Regions from separate parts of the Streptomyces sp. NPDC088254 genome, predicted to be linked through region 1. Evidence: riboswitches for the same ligand, from Rfam matches in the RefSeq annotation. Region 1 holds a riboswitch; each other region holds the start of a gene.
The links. Region 1 has a riboswitch for cobalamin ahead of ACIOC0_RS03355 (CbtB-domain containing protein). Riboswitches for the same ligand answer to the same signal wherever they lie in the genome.
Positions count from the first base shown of each region.

Region 2: linked by a shared signal. The riboswitch ahead of ACIOC0_RS11005 (ABC transporter substrate-binding protein) and the one ahead of ACIOC0_RS03355 (CbtB-domain containing protein) in region 1 are both predicted to bind cobalamin.
Region 3: linked by a shared signal. The riboswitch ahead of ACIOC0_RS33470 (ribonucleoside-diphosphate reductase subunit alpha) and the one ahead of ACIOC0_RS03355 (CbtB-domain containing protein) in region 1 are both predicted to bind cobalamin.

Region 1 covers NZ_JBIURQ010000001.1:728,976-734,500, reverse strand. Annotated here, with positions in the region: gene metE (5-methyltetrahydropteroyltriglutamate--homocysteine S-methyltransferase) at 1-1,525, shown strand, start outside; gene ACIOC0_RS03370 (histidine phosphatase family protein) at 1,700-2,281, shown strand; gene ACIOC0_RS03365 (hypothetical protein) at 2,299-2,637, opposite strand; gene ACIOC0_RS03360 (CbtA family protein) at 2,784-3,536, opposite strand; gene ACIOC0_RS03355 (CbtB-domain containing protein) at 3,558-3,779, opposite strand; cobalamin riboswitch at 3,816-3,960, opposite strand; gene ACIOC0_RS03350 (enoyl-CoA hydratase) at 4,037-4,828, opposite strand; gene mmsB (3-hydroxyisobutyrate dehydrogenase) at 4,825-5,525, opposite strand, start outside.
Region 2 covers NZ_JBIURQ010000003.1:98,199-103,723, reverse strand. Annotated here, with positions in the region: gene metE (5-methyltetrahydropteroyltriglutamate--homocysteine S-methyltransferase) at 1-209, opposite strand, end outside; cobalamin riboswitch at 375-600, opposite strand; partial or broken gene ACIOC0_RS11010 (3-hydroxyacyl-CoA dehydrogenase family protein) at 801-1,007, opposite strand; cobalamin riboswitch at 1,096-1,273, shown strand; gene ACIOC0_RS11005 (ABC transporter substrate-binding protein) at 1,327-2,379, shown strand; gene ACIOC0_RS11000 (FecCD family ABC transporter permease) at 2,376-3,389, shown strand; gene ACIOC0_RS10995 (ABC transporter ATP-binding protein) at 3,386-4,207, shown strand; partial or broken gene ACIOC0_RS10990 ((2Fe-2S) ferredoxin domain-containing protein) at 4,188-4,355, shown strand; gene ACIOC0_RS10985 (hypothetical protein) at 4,361-4,597, opposite strand; gene ACIOC0_RS10980 (protein kinase) at 4,679-5,525, opposite strand, start outside.
Region 3 covers NZ_JBIURQ010000013.1:182,632-188,156, reverse strand. Annotated here, with positions in the region: gene ACIOC0_RS33480 (GlxA family transcriptional regulator) at 1-247, opposite strand, end outside; gene ACIOC0_RS33475 (ribonucleotide-diphosphate reductase subunit beta) at 481-1,485, opposite strand; gene ACIOC0_RS33470 (ribonucleoside-diphosphate reductase subunit alpha) at 1,542-3,932, opposite strand; cobalamin riboswitch at 4,052-4,189, opposite strand; gene mctP (monocarboxylate uptake permease MctP) at 4,355-5,525, opposite strand, start outside.

The sequences.
Region 1 (5,525 bases):
AGCCCCGGTCGAGGGCCTGGCGCTGGACTTCACCGAGGCCGCCGCCGCCAACCTGGACGACCTCGCCGCCGTCGGCGGCCTGCCAGGCAAACGGCTGGTCGCCGGCGTCGTCAACGGCCGCAACATCTGGGTCAACGACCTGTCCAAGTCCCTGTCCACCCTGGGCACCCTGCTGGGGCTGGCCGAACACGTCGACGTCTCCGCATCCTGCTCCCTGCTGCACGTCCCCCTCGACGCCACCGCGGAACGGGACATCGAGCCGCAGATCCTGCGCTGGCTCGCCTTCGCCCGGCAGAAGACGCGCGAGGTCGTCACCCTCGCCAGGGGCCTCGCCCAGGGCACCGGCACGATCACCGCCGAACTGGCCGCCAACCGCGCCGACCTGGCCTCCCGGGCAGGCTCGCCCATCACCCACGACCCGGCCGTGCGCTCCCGTGCCGCCGCGGTCACCGAGGCCGACGTCCGCCGCGCCCAGCCCTACGCCGAACGCGCCGCGGCCCAGCGCGCCCACCTCCGCCTGCCCCTCCTCCCGACCACGACCATCGGGTCCTTCCCGCAGACGGACGAACTGCGCATGGCGAGGGCCGACCTGCGTGCCGGCCGCCTGAACACGGCCGGTTACGAGGAACGGATCAAGGCCGAGATCCATGAGGTGATCTCCTTCCAGGAGAAGACCGGCCTGGACGTCCTCGTACATGGCGAGGCCGAACGCAACGACATGGTCCAGTACTTCGCCGAGCAGCTCACCGGCTACCTCGCCACGCAGCACGGCTGGGTCCAGTCCTACGGCACCCGCTACGTCCGCCCGCCGATCCTCGCCGGCGACATCTTCCGCCCCGAGCCGATGACCGTGCGCTGGACGACGTACGCCCAGTCCCTCACCGACCGGCCGGTCAAGGGCATGCTCACCGGCCCGGTCACCATGCTCGCCTGGTCCTTCGTCCGCGACGACCAGCCCCTCGCCGACACCGCCCGCCAGGTCGCCCTCGCCCTGCGCGACGAGGTCAATGATCTGGAGGCGGCGGGCACCTCGGTGATCCAGGTGGACGAGCCGGCACTGCGCGAGACCCTGCCGCTGCGCGCCGCCGGCCGTCCGGCCTACCTGGAGTGGGCGACGGAAGCCTTCCGGCTGACGACCGGCGGGGTGCGCCCGGACACGCAGATCCACACCCACATGTGCTACGCCGAGTTCGGTGACATCGTCCGGGCCATCGACGACCTCGACGCCGACGTCATCAGTCTGGAGGCCGCCCGCTCCCACATGCAGGTCGCCCGCGAGCTCGCCGCGCACGGCTACCCGCGCGAGGCCGGGCCCGGTGTCTACGACATCCACTCCCCCCGCGTCCCGAGCGCCGAGGAGGCCGCCGACCTGCTGCGCACGGGGCTGAAGGCCATTCCCGCCGAACGGCTCTGGGTCAACCCGGACTGCGGTCTGAAGACCCGAGGCTGGCCCGAGACCCGCGCCTCCCTGGAGAACCTGGTCGCCGCCGCCCGCACCGTCCGCGGGGAGTTGCCGGACGCGTGACCTGACCGGACACTTCACTGGGCCGGGGTGCCATGTGCGCCCCGGCCCTGATGGCTCCGCCACGCAGGGACGCCGGCAGCCGCGTATCCCTACTCGGCCGTGGGCACCGCCCACTGCTCCGGTCCCGCGTGGTGGACACCCACGACCCATGACATCGAGAGCAGGAGCAGCCGCGTGACCAGCCGCGTCACCTTCGTCTCACCCGCCACGAGCCCATCACTGCGGAGGGCGCGGTTCTACGACGGGGACTCGATCGACGACAGCGGCGCGGCCCGCGCCCGTGAGGCCGCCGGGTCACTGCCCGTGGCGGCGCGTGTGGTGGTGTCCCCGAGTGTGCGCTGTCGGGAGACGGCGACTGCGCTCGGCCTCGACGGCGTGGAGACGCCGGAGCTGGACGGACTGGATGTGGGCCGCTGGCGAGGCCGCACACTGGAGGCGGTGGCGGCTGCCGAGCCGGAAGCCGTGGCCCTCTGGCTCACCGACCCGGGGAGCGCACCGCACGGGGGTGAGTCCGTACGAGTCCTGTGCGGGAAAGTCGGGCGGTGGCTGGAGGAAGCGGCGGCTGTCGAGGGTCGTGTGCTCGCTGTGGTCGAGCCGGAGGTGGTGCGGGCGGCGATCACCCAAGCGTTGGACGTACCCGCCGCTGTCTTCTGGCGCCTCGATGTGCCACCCCTTACGGTGACCGAGCTCAGCGGCCGGGCCGGGCGCTGGAATCTGCGGCTCGGGCGTCCCTTGGGCGAGCCGGACGTCAACTAGGACTCGGTCACCAGTGTTCAGGACGCCGGATCCCGGTGACGGCGTAGCAACGCCGCCAGCTCGCAGCGCAGGCAGGAACCAGCGGCGCTCGTCTGGGCGGACGGACTTTCGGCACAGGGCGTCGACGATGTGTGGACCTGCCCGCTGCAGTCCTCCCCCTGTGAGGCGATCAGTGCTTCCAGGTCGTGGAGCAGCCGTTCGGTGCGTTTGGCCTGCTGGGCGAGGACTCGTACCCGGGCGCTCTGGCCGCCGATCTGCCGTCGGCTGGCGATCAGTTGGTCGAATTCCTCCCGGGTGAGGGCGACCGCGTCACGGCCGCCGAGGGTAATGTGGCGCGGCTGGGGGGTTTTGGCCACTCGGTTCCTCCGCTCATCGGCCGGGTGGTCCGCGTCGGGTCGGGCTGAACATCGAGTCGTAGTCGCTCTTCCGTCGGACTCGGTGTCCGGAGAACGCCAGAGGGCCCCCGGATGGTTCCGAAGGGCCCTCTGTTGTCCGGAAGGAATCAGTGCGCGGCCGGAACCGCGCGGCCGCTCGTGGCCGTCGCCGGCTTGGGGTTCAGCAGGCGTTCCGCCAGTTCACCGAAGAGCAGGCCGAAGCCGGCCCACAGGGCGGACTGGATGGCCAGTGCGGACAGCCGGAACCGCCACAGCAGGGCGGCCGGGAAGTCCTGCGGCACCTCGTTGATGACGGGCAGGAACTCGTAGGCCAGACCGATGACGACGGCGAAGGCGGCCACCGCGACGACTGTCGCCCACCAGGTGCCCAGGCTGGGCGCCAGGCGCTTGCCCAGGATGGTGGCGGCGACCGCGAGAAGAACGCTGAGCAGCATCATCAGGAAGTACAGCGTGGTCCGCTTGCTGATGGTGTCGGGGTCGCCGACCGACGGCGGGTTCGCCGGGTACTTGAGGAAGGGCACGACGTAGACGGCGAGCAGTGCGCAGCCGGACAGCAGCAGCGCGGTCGCCCGCGGGCTGAAGCGGCCCACGCGGCCCAGGGCGAAGCAGTACGCGAGCGCAGCGATGCCGCCGAAGGCGACCCCGTAGACGAGGACGCCCGTGGCGAGGCCGGCGGTGGACTGCAGGGAGCGGGAGACGACTTCCATCTCGTGCTCGTGGGAGTGGGCGTCCTCGAAGGCGATCGCCTTGTCGACGCTCGGCTCACCGAGGAGATAGGCGACAACCAGGGCGAGCACACCGGCGACAAGGCCGGCGAGCATGCCCCGCACGAGGAGGTTTCTTACCGTTGCGGAGTTCATGGGTGTGCGGCGTCCCTCGTGTCAGTGGCAGGGGAAGCCGAGCAGGTGGCGGGCGTCGTGCACCCACTCGTGGACGTCGGTGCCGTTGAACACGGAGGTGGCGCCCTGCTCGGCGCCGACGAAGTAGAGCAGGACCAGCATCAGGACGCCGAAGAAGACCGCCCAGGGCGCTATCGCCTTCAGCGGCAGCGTGGCGGGAACGGCGGGAGTGGTGGCTGTCGGCTGGGCGACGGTCTGCGCCATGGCAGAACCTCCTCTGGGAGTTCGCGTCCCATCTCGGTGGTGCACAGGACGACGGCCACGGGTCTGACTCACGCGACGCCCCGAAGGGGGTCCCGCATACAGTGGCGCGACCGTGCCGGATTCCCACCGGCTTCCGTCTCGCCGTCGTCGATATCGGACAGACCGTACCGCGTGGCGCGGGCATGGCCAAGACCGCGTCCGTCCGGCGTGATCTTCCTCTCCCACCGGACGGACGGTACGGGCACGGGCTTCGTGGTTCAGCGGTGACGGAATACCGGTGGCCGTTTGCCGACGAATGCTCCCATGCCTTCCTTCTGGTCTGCGGTCGCGAACATGGCGTGGAACAGACGGCGTTCGAAGCGGACGCCTTCCGTGAGGGTGGTCTCGAAAGCCCGCCCGACCGCTTCCTTCGCCATCATCGCGACCGGCAGCGACATGCCGGCGACCGTCTCGGCGACGGCCAGGGCTTCGCCGAGCAGGTCGTCGGCGGGGACCACACGGGAGACCAGTCCGGCTCGCTCGGCTTCGGTCGCGTCCATGGTGCGCCCGGTCAGGCACAGCTCCATGGCCTTGGCCTTGCCGACAGCACGGGTCAGGCGCTGGGAGCCGCCGATGCCGGGAATCACCCCCAGTTTGATCTCGGGCTGGCCGAAGACGGCCGTGTCGGCGGCGAGCAGGATGTCGCAGAGCATGGCGAGCTCGCAGCCCCCTCCCAGGGCGTATCCGGCGACGGCGGCCACGGTCGGCGTGCGCAACTCTCCGATGCGGTCCCAGGCAGCGAACCAGTCGGCCAGGTACATGTCCATGTATCCCTGGGGCTGCATCTCCTTGATGTCGGCGCCAGCCGCGAACGCCTTCGCCGAACCGGTGATCACGATGCAGCCACAGCCCGGGTCCCGGTCGAGGGCTTCGGTCGCCGCGACGACTTCGTTCATGACCTGCAGGTTGAGGGCGTTGAGTGCCTTGGGCCGGTTCAGGGTGAGCAGGGCGGTTCGGCCCTTGCGCTCGACCAGGATCGTCTCGTATTCGGCGGCCGGTTCCATGGTCATCCCTCAGCTCCGCTCTGGTCCCTGATCGTACGTACGATGCCGGAGAAGTCCTGCATGGCCCCGCCTCGCTCGGCATAGGCGGCGTACAACTCGGCTGCTCTCAGGCCCAGTTCCGCGTGTACTCCGCCGGCCTTGGCCGCGTCTGCCGCGAGTCCCAGGTCCTTGGCCATCAAAGAGGCGGCGAAGCCCGGACGGTAGTCCCGGTTGGCCGGGCTGGTCGGCACGGGCCCGGGAACGGGGCAGTTGACGCTGAGGGCCCAGCACTGCCCGGATGCCGTCGAGGCCACGTCGTACAGGGCCTGGTGCGACAGGCCGAGGCTCTCGCCGAGGACGAACGCCTCGCTGACGGCGATCATGGAGACGCCGAGGATCATGTTGTTGCAGATCTTGGCCGCCTGTCCGGCACCCGCACCGCCGCAGTGGACGGCCTTCTTGCCCATGGCTTCGAGCAGGGGAAGCGCCTCGGCGAACTCGGTCTCTCCCCCGCCGGCCATGAAAGTGAGGGTGGCCGCTTCGGCTCCCACCACTCCGCCGGAAACCGGTGCGTCCAGGGTTCGCATTCCGGCGGCTGCCGCGCGGTCGTGGGCGGTACGGGCGTCGGTGACGTCGATGGTGGAGCAGTCGACGAACAGGGTGCCGGGCCGGGCGGCGGGCAGAAGGGTGTCGTAGAGGTCCAGGACGTGGCGGCCCGCGGGAA
Region 2 (5,525 bases), on a different contig from region 1:
TCGCCGGTCGGGACCTCGTGGATGCCGGCGTCGGCGAGCTGCCGCCAGTTGCTGCGGCGCAGCTCGGCGGCGGTGTCCTGGAGCGCGTTGGCGGTGACGCGGCCCTTCCAGTAGCCCTCGATCGCCTTCTTCAGTTCCCGGCTCTGTCCCTGGCGGGGGTAGCCGTACACGGTGGCCCGGGCTGCCGCGGCTGCGGACTTGGTGGTCACGGAGATCTCCTTCGCGAGACGAATCCCTGAGATCCCGGCGACGGGACGCGAGCGCGAAGGGGTGACGGAACCGGGCGGAGGCGACCTTGCGCTGCACAGCGCGGTCGTGCGCTCGGTATGTACGCCGACCCGCCCACGAGGTCACCGGGATGTCCGCGTACGAGTGGTTCGCACACGGGCAGTGGCAGGTCTTCGGACTTGCGGGCACGCCCTCCTGGTCCGGAGGACACCTACTGGCCGTCGCTTCCCAGACCCTGTACCTCGGATCCAGTGCGTATGACGGCGGTCGTTCCCGCTCACCGCTGCGGGGCAGTCCCGGATTCCCACCGGGTTCCCTCTTGCGACGCATCCCGCCTGGCGGACGGGGCGAACCAGCTGCACCAGTCAGCGTAAGGGGCTGGCTACGCGTCCGGAGGGCCGTGTCCATCATTCGAATGGTGAGCTGGTGCACGCGGGTGACGGGTGTGAAACGGGCCGAGGGCGGGAAACGTCGCGCACGCGTCTCCCACCCCTTCCCCCGCCCCGCGCCGCGCGGCACCCTCACCCCGCGGCGGCGGTCGCGGGCCCCTCAGCCCGCGTCGTACCAGGCCCTCAGTCCTGGTCGTAGATGCGGAACCCCCGGCCGGTCTTACGGCCGAGGAGACCGGCCTCCACCATTCGCTGGAGCAGCGGCGGCGGGGCGTAGAGCGGCTCGCGGAACTCGTCGTAGAGGGACTGGGCGATCGAGGCGACGGTGTCCAGGCCGATCAGGTCCGCGAGCCGGAGCGGGCCCATGGGGTGGGCGCAGCCCAGTTCCACTGGAAGCGGTAGCCCAGCGCCCCGAGAACACCAGCACCTTTGTTCCCTACCCCGTGACCGAGCGCACGATCTGACCGTACGACGGGCTTGATAGCCTCGACGGGCCAGTCGAGCCACACCCGAGGCCAGGGAATCCGGTGCGAATCCGGAACTGACGCGCAGCGGTGAGGGGGACGGGCGGGGCACGCACGCCACTGGGAGACCGGGAAGGCGCCCCGGCCGGACGAACCCGAGTCCGAAGACCTGCTGGCACCTCCGCGCCCCGGCGCGGGGGACACCCGTAGGCCAGGCTCCGCGAACGAGCCCCGACCCCCGAGGCATGCCCGTGCTCCGCACCCCCGCCCTCCTCCGTACCCCGGCCCTGCTTCTCACCTCCGCCCTGCTGCTCACCGCCTGCGGCTCCGCCGACGGCGACGACGCGAAGACCGAGAAGGCCGCGGCCACCGGCTACCCGGTCACCATCGACAACTGCGGGAACAAGGTCACCATGAAGTCGGCCCCGAAGCGGGCCGTCTCACTCAACCAGGGCACCACCGAGATCCTGCTCTCCCTGGGCCTGGCCGACCGCATGGCGGGCACGGCGACCTGGACCGACCCGGTGATGAAGGGCCTGGAGAAGGCCAACGCCACCGTGCCGCGCCTCGCCGACAACAACCCCTCCTTCGAGAAGGTCCTGGACGCCGAACCCGACTTCGTCACCGCCTCCTTCGTCTCCACCCTCGGCAAGGGCGGCGTCGCCACCCGCGAGCAGTTCGAGAAGCTGGGCGTGCCGACCTACGTCTCGCCGTCCGACTGCGCGGCGGGCAAGGACAACGACAGCGGCGGCGACGGATCGCGCTCCACACCCCTCACGCTCGACGCCGTGTACGGGGAGATACGCGACCTGGCACGGGCGTTCGGCGTCGAAAAGCGCGGCGAAGAGCTCGTCGCCTCGCTGAAGAAGAGGGTGAGCACAGCCGCTGCCGGACTGCACGCCTCAGACGTCTCCCTCATGTACTGGTTCGCCAACTCCCAGTCGCCCTACCTCGCCGGCTGCTGCGGTGCGCCCGGCGCCATCACCCGTGCCGTGGGCGCGAAGAACGCCTTCGCCGACACCCACGACGAATGGCCCCAGATCAACTGGGAGACCGTCGCCGACCGCGACCCGGACGTCATCGTCATCGGGGACCTGACCCGCAAGCAGCAGACCGCCGAAACCGCCAAGGCGAAGATCCGCTTCCTGGAGACGAACCCTGCCACCCGCAACCTCACCGCCGTGAAGAAGAAGCGGTACGTCCTGCTCAGCGGGCAGGCGATGAACCCATCCATTCGCACGATCGAGGGAATCGAGAAGGTCGCCGCCGGGCTGCGTGACTTCGGGCTCGCCAAGTGACTTTGCGCACAGCGCTGTTGACCGGCGGCGGACTGACCGCGCTGATCGCCTCGCTCGCTGTGGCCGTGACGATCGGCCCCGCCGACATCTCCACGGGGGACGTCTGGGCGTCCGTCGCGGCCCATCTCGGACTCGGCGAGAGCGAGTTGGCGCCGCTGCGGGACGGCATCGTGTGGAACCTGCGGATGCCGCGGACCCTGCTGGCCGCCGTGTGCGGGGCCGGACTCGCCGTGTGCGGCGCGGTCATGCAGTCGCTGCTGCGCAACCCGCTCGCCGACCCCTTCGTGCTCGGTGTCTCCTCCGGCGCCTCCACCGGCGCTGTCGCCGTGGTCGTGCTGGGCGTGGGCGGGGGAGCGGTGTCCCTGTCGGCGGGCGCCTTCCTCGGCGCGCTGCTCTCCTTCGCCCTCGTGCTGCTGCTCAGCCAGACCCTCGGAGCCAGCACCGACCGGGTCGTCCTGTCCGGCGTCGCGGCCATGCAGCTGTTCTCCGCGCTGACCTCGTTCACCGTGCTGACCTCCGCCGACGCCGAAACCACCCGGGGCGTGCTGTTCTGGCTCCTCGGCTCGCTCACCGGCGCCGACTGGGGACAGGTGCTGCTCTGCACCGCCGTCCTGGCTGCGGTGCTCGTCGTCTGCCTCGGGTACGCCCGTACGCTCGACGCGTTCTCCTTCGGGGACGATGCCGCCGCCGGACTCGGGGTCCGGGTCGCCCGTACCCGCCTGGTCCTGCTCTGCGCGACCGCCCTGCTCACCGCCGCCCTGGTCAGCTGCGCCGGCGCGATCGGCTTCGTCGGCCTGGTCCTGCCGCACGCCACCCGGGCCCTCACCGGATCCGGGCACGCCCGCCTGCTGCCGGTCACCGCGCTGACCGGCGCTGTCTTCCTGGTGTGGGTGGACACCCTGGCCCGTACCGTCCTCGACCCGCAGGAGGTCCCGGTGGGCGTGGTGACGTCCCTCATCGGCGTACCGGCGTTCGTGGCCGTGCTCTACCGAGGACGGAGAAGGACATGAGCAGCCTGCACGCGGACGACGTCGTACGGCGCCTGGGCGACAAGGTCGTCGTCGACGGCGTCACGCTCGCCCTGCACCCCGGCGAGACCGTCGGCCTGCTCGGCCCCAACGGCTCAGGAAAATCAACGTTGTTGAGGCTGCTGGCCGGGGTCCTCGCCCCTACCTCCGGAGTCGTGACCCTGGACGGGCGCCCGCTCGCCGAGGTCGGCCGCCGTGCCACCGCCCGCCGTGTCGCCACGGTCGAGCAGCACGCCGACACCCAGACCGAGCTGACCGTCCGGGACGTCGGCGCCCTCGGCCGCATCCCGTACCGCCGCGCCTGGACGCCCCCGACCACGGCCGACGCGGAAGCCGTCACCGAGGCCCTCGCGCGCACCGGACTGGCCGACCGCTCCGGTCAGTCCTGGCACACTCTCTCCGGCGGCGAACGCCAGCGCACCCAGATCGCCCGCGCTCTCGCCCAGCAACCCCGCGAACTCCTCCTCGACGAGCCCACCAACCACCTCGACATCCAGCACCAGCTCGACCTCCTGGAACTGATCGCCGGCCTGCCGGTCACCACGGTGATCGCCCTGCACGACCTCAACCTCGCCGCCATGTACTGCGACCGCCTGCTCGTCCTGCGCGACGGCCGCGCCGTCACGCAGGGCACCCCGGCCGAGGTTCTCACCCCCGCCCTCATCGAGCAGGTCTACGGCGTCCGTGCCCAGGTGACCCACGACCCCGGCCACCCCGTGATCCGCTTCCTGCGCCCAGCCGTCCGGGACGGATCTCCCCTGGAGAGGAGTGCGACGAGCGATGCCTCGACAACGCCCTGAAGCAGTCGGAACGGAGCGCACAGCCGCCGAACCGGCACCGTGCCGCGTCGTCGTCTGCCGGGACTGCTGCTGCGGAACCTCGAAAGTCACCGGCGTGGACCACGACCGGCAACTCGCGCGCCTGGCCGAGGAGATACCCGTACGCGTCGGAATTCAGCGAACAGCGGGACGGAAAACGCGGACCAGGCGCACCACCCTGGCAGTCGGCGGCTCGTCGTTGGAGAGGCGCCCGGGGATCGAAACCTGCTGGCCCTCGACAGCGACCGAGAACGAGGCATGCGGCTGGAGCCGAGAATCAGGCATCACCGCCAGAACTGCCTCGGCATCGCTTGCAAGCTCGGCTGGGAACGCCGTGATCAACGGATTGCTGCGGTCGGACAGCGGCTGCACGAGCCGAGCACAGGCGGATGCCTCGTCCAGGTAGCTGGCATTAATGGCCCCACCCCCGCCCAACCCGGCGAAGGTATGCGGTCACAGCCCGGCTGGAGCCACCAGCGCAACCATAATGGCCGTCAGGAGGAAGAGCGCCACTCCTCCATGAAGAGCCATGGCGGCAGTCGTCTTGATCTTGACGGCCGTGCTCCATGGTCTGCGATGCCGAAACGCCGCCGAGCATGACGTCCACAGCCCCGGCAACGCGACGATGAGAGCCCCGAGGGCCCCGGGGGCCGCCAGCCAGGCCGCATCGCTCTGGGCTCCTAGCAGCCATGCGAGCAGGCAGGCTGCCTGGGCGATGAGTAGCCGGCGGGCGCGTGATAGCCGACCGCGGGGGACGGCGGTCGGCGGGGGCTGAGGCGGTCGCGGAGGCACGTAGGGGGCCTGTCGCGTCCGGGCCGTGGGGGCGGGCTGGTGCAGCGCCGCGCGCATCGATTCCGCGTCCGGGTAGCGGTGGGCGGGCTCTTTCGCCAGGGCGCGGGCCAGTACGGCCTCCACCGCCGGGTCTGCCGTGATGCCCAGGGAGGCAAGGGTGGGCGGCGGAGCGGTGAGGTGCAGGTATCCGATCGCATAGCCGGAGTCCGCCTCGAAGGGGAGCCGCCCGGCAAGCATCTGGAACAGCATCACACCGACCGAGTAGAGATCGGACCGGCCGTCGATGTCTGAGCGGCCCAGCACCTGCTCGGGCGACATGAAGTGCGGGGTGCCGATCAGCAGGCCGGTTCGCGTGATGGCGGTCCCGGCCCCCTCGACGGCCCGCGCGATGCCGAAGTCCGCCACCTTTGCCGTCCCGTCCGTCGCCAGCAGCACGTTCCCCGGCTTGATGTCACGGTGGACCAGCCCGTGCGCGTGGGCCACGGCGAGCCCGGCCAGCACTTGCGAT
Region 3 (5,525 bases), on a different contig from region 1:
GGGCGGCGTAGGTGTCCCCGGCCGGCACGGCGATCAGGTCGGCGCTCTCCAGCCGTTCCAGGCCGTGTTCGGTACGCAGGGTGAAGCCCGCGTGGGTCGACAGCGTCGGCCCCTCGGCCGAGGCGACCGCGAAGTCGTAGACCGGCAGCCCGTCGTCGCTGCGGTCGATGCCGAACACCTCGCAGACCACACCGAGTTCGAAGGGGTGCACACCGTCGAGGAGGACCGCGGCCACGTTCTTCAGCATGCGGCCAGTGTGCCCCGGAATCCGGCTGGAGGGGACGGGGAAGTGGCAGGAAATCGAAGCCATGCGGCAGTCCTGCCACTGTCAGGAGTGTCAGCCACGCACGATGCTTACCTCATGAACGCACTCACCGCTTACCTCCCGGTCCTCGTCCTGTTCCTCCTCCTCGCGGGTCCGGCGTTCGTGGGACTGGCCCACGAACGCCGGATCGACCGTCAGCTGAAGGCTCAGAAGGCTCAGAAGTCCTCGTCCAGGTCGACCGTGCCCTCCACGGCCACCTGGTACGCCGAGGCCCGGCGCTCGAAGAAGTTGGTCAGCTCCTGAACGCCCTGGAGCTCCATGAAGGAGAAGGGGTTCTCCGAGCCGTACACCGGGGCGAAGCCGAGCCGGATCAGCCGCTGGTCCGCGACGCACTCCAGGTACTGGCGCATCGAGTCGGTGTTCATGCCCGGCAGGCCGTCGCCGCACAGGTCGCGGGCGAACTGCAGCTCGGCCTCGACGGCCTCCGACAGCATGTCGGTGACCTGCTGCCTCAGCTCGTCGTCGAAGAGCTCCGGCTCCTCCTTGCGGACCGTGTCCACCACGTCGAAGGCGAAGCTCATGTGCATGGTCTCGTCGCGGAACACCCAGTTGGTGCCGGTGGCCAGGCCGTGCAGCAGACCCCGGCTGCGGAACCAGTAGACGTACGCGAAGGCGCCGTAGAAGAACAGGCCCTCGATGCACGCGGCGAAGCAGATCAGGTTCAGCAGGAAGCGGCGCCGGTCGGCCTGGGTCTCCAGCCGGTCCAGCTTCTCGACCGAGTCCATCCACTTGAAGCAGAACCCGGCCTTCTCCCGGATGGAGGGGATGTTCTCCACCGCCGCGAAGGCGGCCGCGCGGTCCTCCGGGTCGGGGAGGTAGGTGTCCAGCAGTGTCAGATAGAACTGGACGTGCACGGCCTCCTCGAAGAGCTGGCGCGACAGGTACAGGCGCGCCTCCGGGGAGTTGATGTGCTTGTAGAGCGTCAGCACCAGGTTGTTCGCCACGATCGAGTCGCCTGTCGCGAAGAAGGCGACCAGCCGGCCGATGAGGTGCTGCTCGGCCGGCGACAGCTTCGTGAGGTCGGCCACGTCCGAGTGGAGGTCGACCTCCTCCACTGTCCAGGTGTTCTTGATGGCGTCCCGGTAGCGCTCGTAGAAGTCCGGGTAGCGCATGGGGCGCAGAGTCAGCTCGAAGCCGGGGTCGAGAAGGTTCTGGGTCATAGCAGTCGGCGCGAAGCGCCGTCCTCCAGGGGTGGTGGTCGGGTGGCGGGTGGGAATTACTGGCAGGCCTCGCAGGACTCGGGGTTTTCCAGGGAGCAGGCGACGGCGTCTTCGGCGGGCGTCTGCTGGACGGGGACGGTCTTCGCGGGCTGGCCCTGGGAGCCGGCCGCGCGGGCGATACGGGTCGCCGGGCGCGAGCGCAGGTAGTACGTGGTCTTCAGGCCCGACTTCCATGCGTACGCGTACATCGAGGAGAGCTTGCCGATCGTCGGCGTCTCCAGGAACAGGTTCAGCGACTGCGCCTGGTCCAGGTACGGGGTGCGGGCGGCGGCCATGTCGATCAGGCCGCGTTGCGGGATCTCCCACGCCGTGCGGTACAGGGCGCGCACGTCGGCCGGGATCCACGCGAAGTCCTGCACCGAGCCGCCCGACTCGCGCAGCGCCTCACGTGTGCGGGCGTCCCAGACGCCCAGCGCCTTGAGGTCCTGCACCAGGTAGGAGTTGACCTGCAGGAACTCGCCGGACAGCGTCTCGCGCTTGAACAGGTTGGACACCTGCGGCTCGATGCACTCGTAGACGCCCGCGATCGAGGCGATCGTCGCGGTCGGCGCGATGGCGAGCAGCAGGGAGTTGCGCATGCCGACGGAGGCGATCCGCTCGCGCAGGGCCGCCCAGCGCTCCGGCCAGGTGAACTCCACGCCGTAGTGGTCGGGGTGCAGCACCCCGCGTGCCGCGCGGGTCTTGTCCCAGGCGGGCAGCGGGCCGTTCCGCTCGGCGAGGTCGGCGGAGGCCTCGTACGCGGCGAGCATGATCCGCTCGGCGATGCGCGTGGAGAGCGCCTTGGCCTCGGGGGAGTCGAAGGGCAGCCGCAGCTTGAAGAAGACGTCCTGGAGGCCCATCGCGCCCAGGCCCACCGGACGCCAGCGGGCGTTGGAGCGGCCCGCCTGCTCGGTGGGGTAGAAGTTGATGTCGACGACGCGGTCGAGGAAGGTGACCGCCGTGCGGACGGTGCCGTCCAGCCGCTCCCAGTCGATGTCGCCGGTCGCCGTGTCGACGAACGCGCCCAGGTTGACCGACCCCAGGTTGCAGACCGCCGTCTCCCCGTCGTCGGTGACCTCCAGGATCTCCGTGCACAGGTTGGAGGAGTGCACGACGTGCCCCGGCTCGGCCGTCTGGTTGGCGGTGCGGTTGGCGGCGTCCTTGAAGGTCATCCACCCGTTGCCGGTCTGCGCGAGGGTGCGCATCATCCGGCCGTACAGCTCGCGGGCCGGAATGGTCTTCTTCGCCAGACCCTCCGCCTCGGCCTTGCGGTAGGCGGCGTCGAACTCATCGCCCCACAGGTCGACCAGCTCCGGCACGTCGGCGGGGGAGAACAGCGACCACTCGGCGTCCGCGTTCACACGGCGCATGAACTCGTCCGGGATCCAGTGCGCCAGGTTGAGATTGTGCGTACGGCGGGCGTCCTCACCGGTGTTGTCCCGCAGCTCCAGGAACTCCTCGATGTCGGAGTGCCAGGTCTCCAGGTAGACCGCCGCCGCGCCCTTGCGCCGGCCGCCCTGGTTCACGGCGGCGACCGACGCGTCCAGCGTCTTCAGGAACGGGACGATGCCGTTGGAGTGCCCGTTGGTGCCGCGGATCAGCGAACCCCGGGAGCGGATGCGGGAGTACGACAGCCCGATGCCGCCGGCGTGCTTGGAGAGGCGGGCGACCTGGTGGTACCGGTCGTAGATGGAGTCCAGCTCGTCCAGCGGGGAGTCGAGGAGGTAGCAGGACGACATCTGGGGGTGCCGCGTACCGGAGTTGAAGAGGGTGGGGGAGGACGGCAGATAGTCGAGGCGGCTCATCAGGCCGTACAGCGCGGCGACTTCGTCGACCGAGCGGGGGGTGTCGTCCTCGGCGAGACCGGCGGCGACGCGCAGCAGGAAGTGCTGGGGCGTCTCGACGACCTTGCGGGTGATCGGGTGGCGCAGCAGGTAGCGGCTGTGCAGGGTGCGCAGCCCGAAGTAGCCGAAGCGGTCGTCGGCCTCCGTGTCGACCAGCGCGTCGAGGCGGCGGCCGTGGAGGCGGGCGAACTCGGCGGTGCGGTCGGCGATCAGGCCCTCGCGGTGGCCCACGGCGATGGACTCGGTGAACGAGGTGACGCCCTGTGAGGCGGCCTCGGCGCGGATGCCGATGGTCAGCAGCCGGGCGGCCAGCCGGGAGTAGGCGGGGTCCTCGGAGATCAGGCCCGCGGCGGCCTCCGTGGCCAGTTCGCGCAGCTCCGCGAGGACCTCCTCGTGGCTGCCCCGGGCGGAGCGGCCGCGCAGTGCGGCGGCGGCGACCCGTCCGGGGTCGGCGGCGGGCAGGTCGGCGGTCAGCTCGGTCAGGGTCCGCAGCAGTGCGGCGCCGGGACCGTCGTCCTCCACGGGGGTGACTGCTGAAGCCGGACCGGCTGGCGCGATGGTCACGTGGGGCTCTCCCTCGCTCGGCGGGGCCTGGCGGAGGGCAGGGGCAGCACGCGAGCGCGCACGGCGTCGCGTCCACCGGCCCACTCCGCGAGGCCCGGACGTCGGGCGTCCGGACCGGATGGGCCGGACGCGCTGCCGGCAGGTCCTCGGACTGGACTGGCGTGCGGTGATGCACGAGTACACCGTTGCGGGACAGTTCCGGATTCGCACCGGATTCCCCTGCGGCGACAGCGAGCACGAGCATACATCTTGTGCTCACCCGCCACGCCACCCCCAGATGTTGTGTCGCGGCGGCTCCAGAGCGTCAGCCGGCAGGTGAGGAGAGTGATCCGGTCCAGGTGGCGTGCGGATTCCGGCGGGACCGGAGAAGGCGAGCGCCCCCGCCCCGGCGCCGCTGCCGGGGCGGGGGCGCTCGCCCCGCGTCAGTGGCTCGTACCCGCCGTCGCCGGCGGGAGCTCCACCTGCACGCCCGGGTCGCCCGCGTCCGCCGTGTAGTCCGCCGGGGACGTCTCGTCGACGCCGTCGGGGGCCTTCACAGCCTTCAGGGCGAACGTCAGGACCACCGTGACGACGACGTTGAGCACGAACGCCGTCAGACCGATGTAGCCGATCTCGCCGATGCCGGGGATCTCCTTGGCGGAGCCGCCGAAGTGCTTCTGCGTCGGGGAGGCGACGCCGTACGCGGCGAGGGTGCCGTAGACCATGCCCACCGCCCAGCCGGCGAGCAGCGCCCACCGGTGGAACCAGCGGGTGAACAGACCGCCGACCAGGGCCGGGAAGGTCTGCAGGATCCAGATGCCGCCCAGCAGCTGGAAGTTGATGGCGACCGTCTTGTCCATGGTGAGGACGAAGACCAGCGCGCCCACCTTCACCAGCAGGGACACGATCTTGGAGACCCGCGTCTCCTCCTTCGGTGTGGCGTCCGGCTTGATGAAGTCCTTGTAGATGTTGCGGGTGAACAGGTTCGCCGCCGCGATCGACATGATGGCCGCCGGGACCAGCGCGCCGATGCCGATCGCCGCGAAGGCCACGCCCGCGAACCAGTCCGGGAACATGTCCTCGAACAACTGCGGGATCGCCAGCTGCCCGTTGGTGACCTTGACGCCGGCCGCGATGGCCATGAAGCCCAGCAGTGCGAGCAGCCCGAGCATCAGGGAGTACAGCGGCAGGATCGTGGTGTTGCGCCGGATCACCTCACGGCTGCGCGAGGACAGCGTCGCGGTGATCGAGTGCGGGTACATGAACAGCGCCAGCGCGGAGCCCAAGGCCAGCGTGGCGTACGTCCACTGGCCCGCCTCGGCCGGCGCCAGGGCCCCGCGCGGCTTGCCGGTCGCGGGGTTGGTCTGGCTGAACGCGTCGCCCGCCCTGGCGAACACCTCGTCGAAACCGCCCAGTTTGATCGGGATGTAGATGATCGCCACCGCGATGACGATGTAGATCAGCGTGTCCTTCACGAACGCGATGAGCGCCGGGGCCCGCAGTCCCGAGGAGTAGGTGTACGCGGCCAGCACGCCGAACGCGATCAGCAACGGCAGGTCCTTGACGAACCAGTTGGTGTCCTCGCCGCCGCCGACGCCCATCACGTCCAGCACG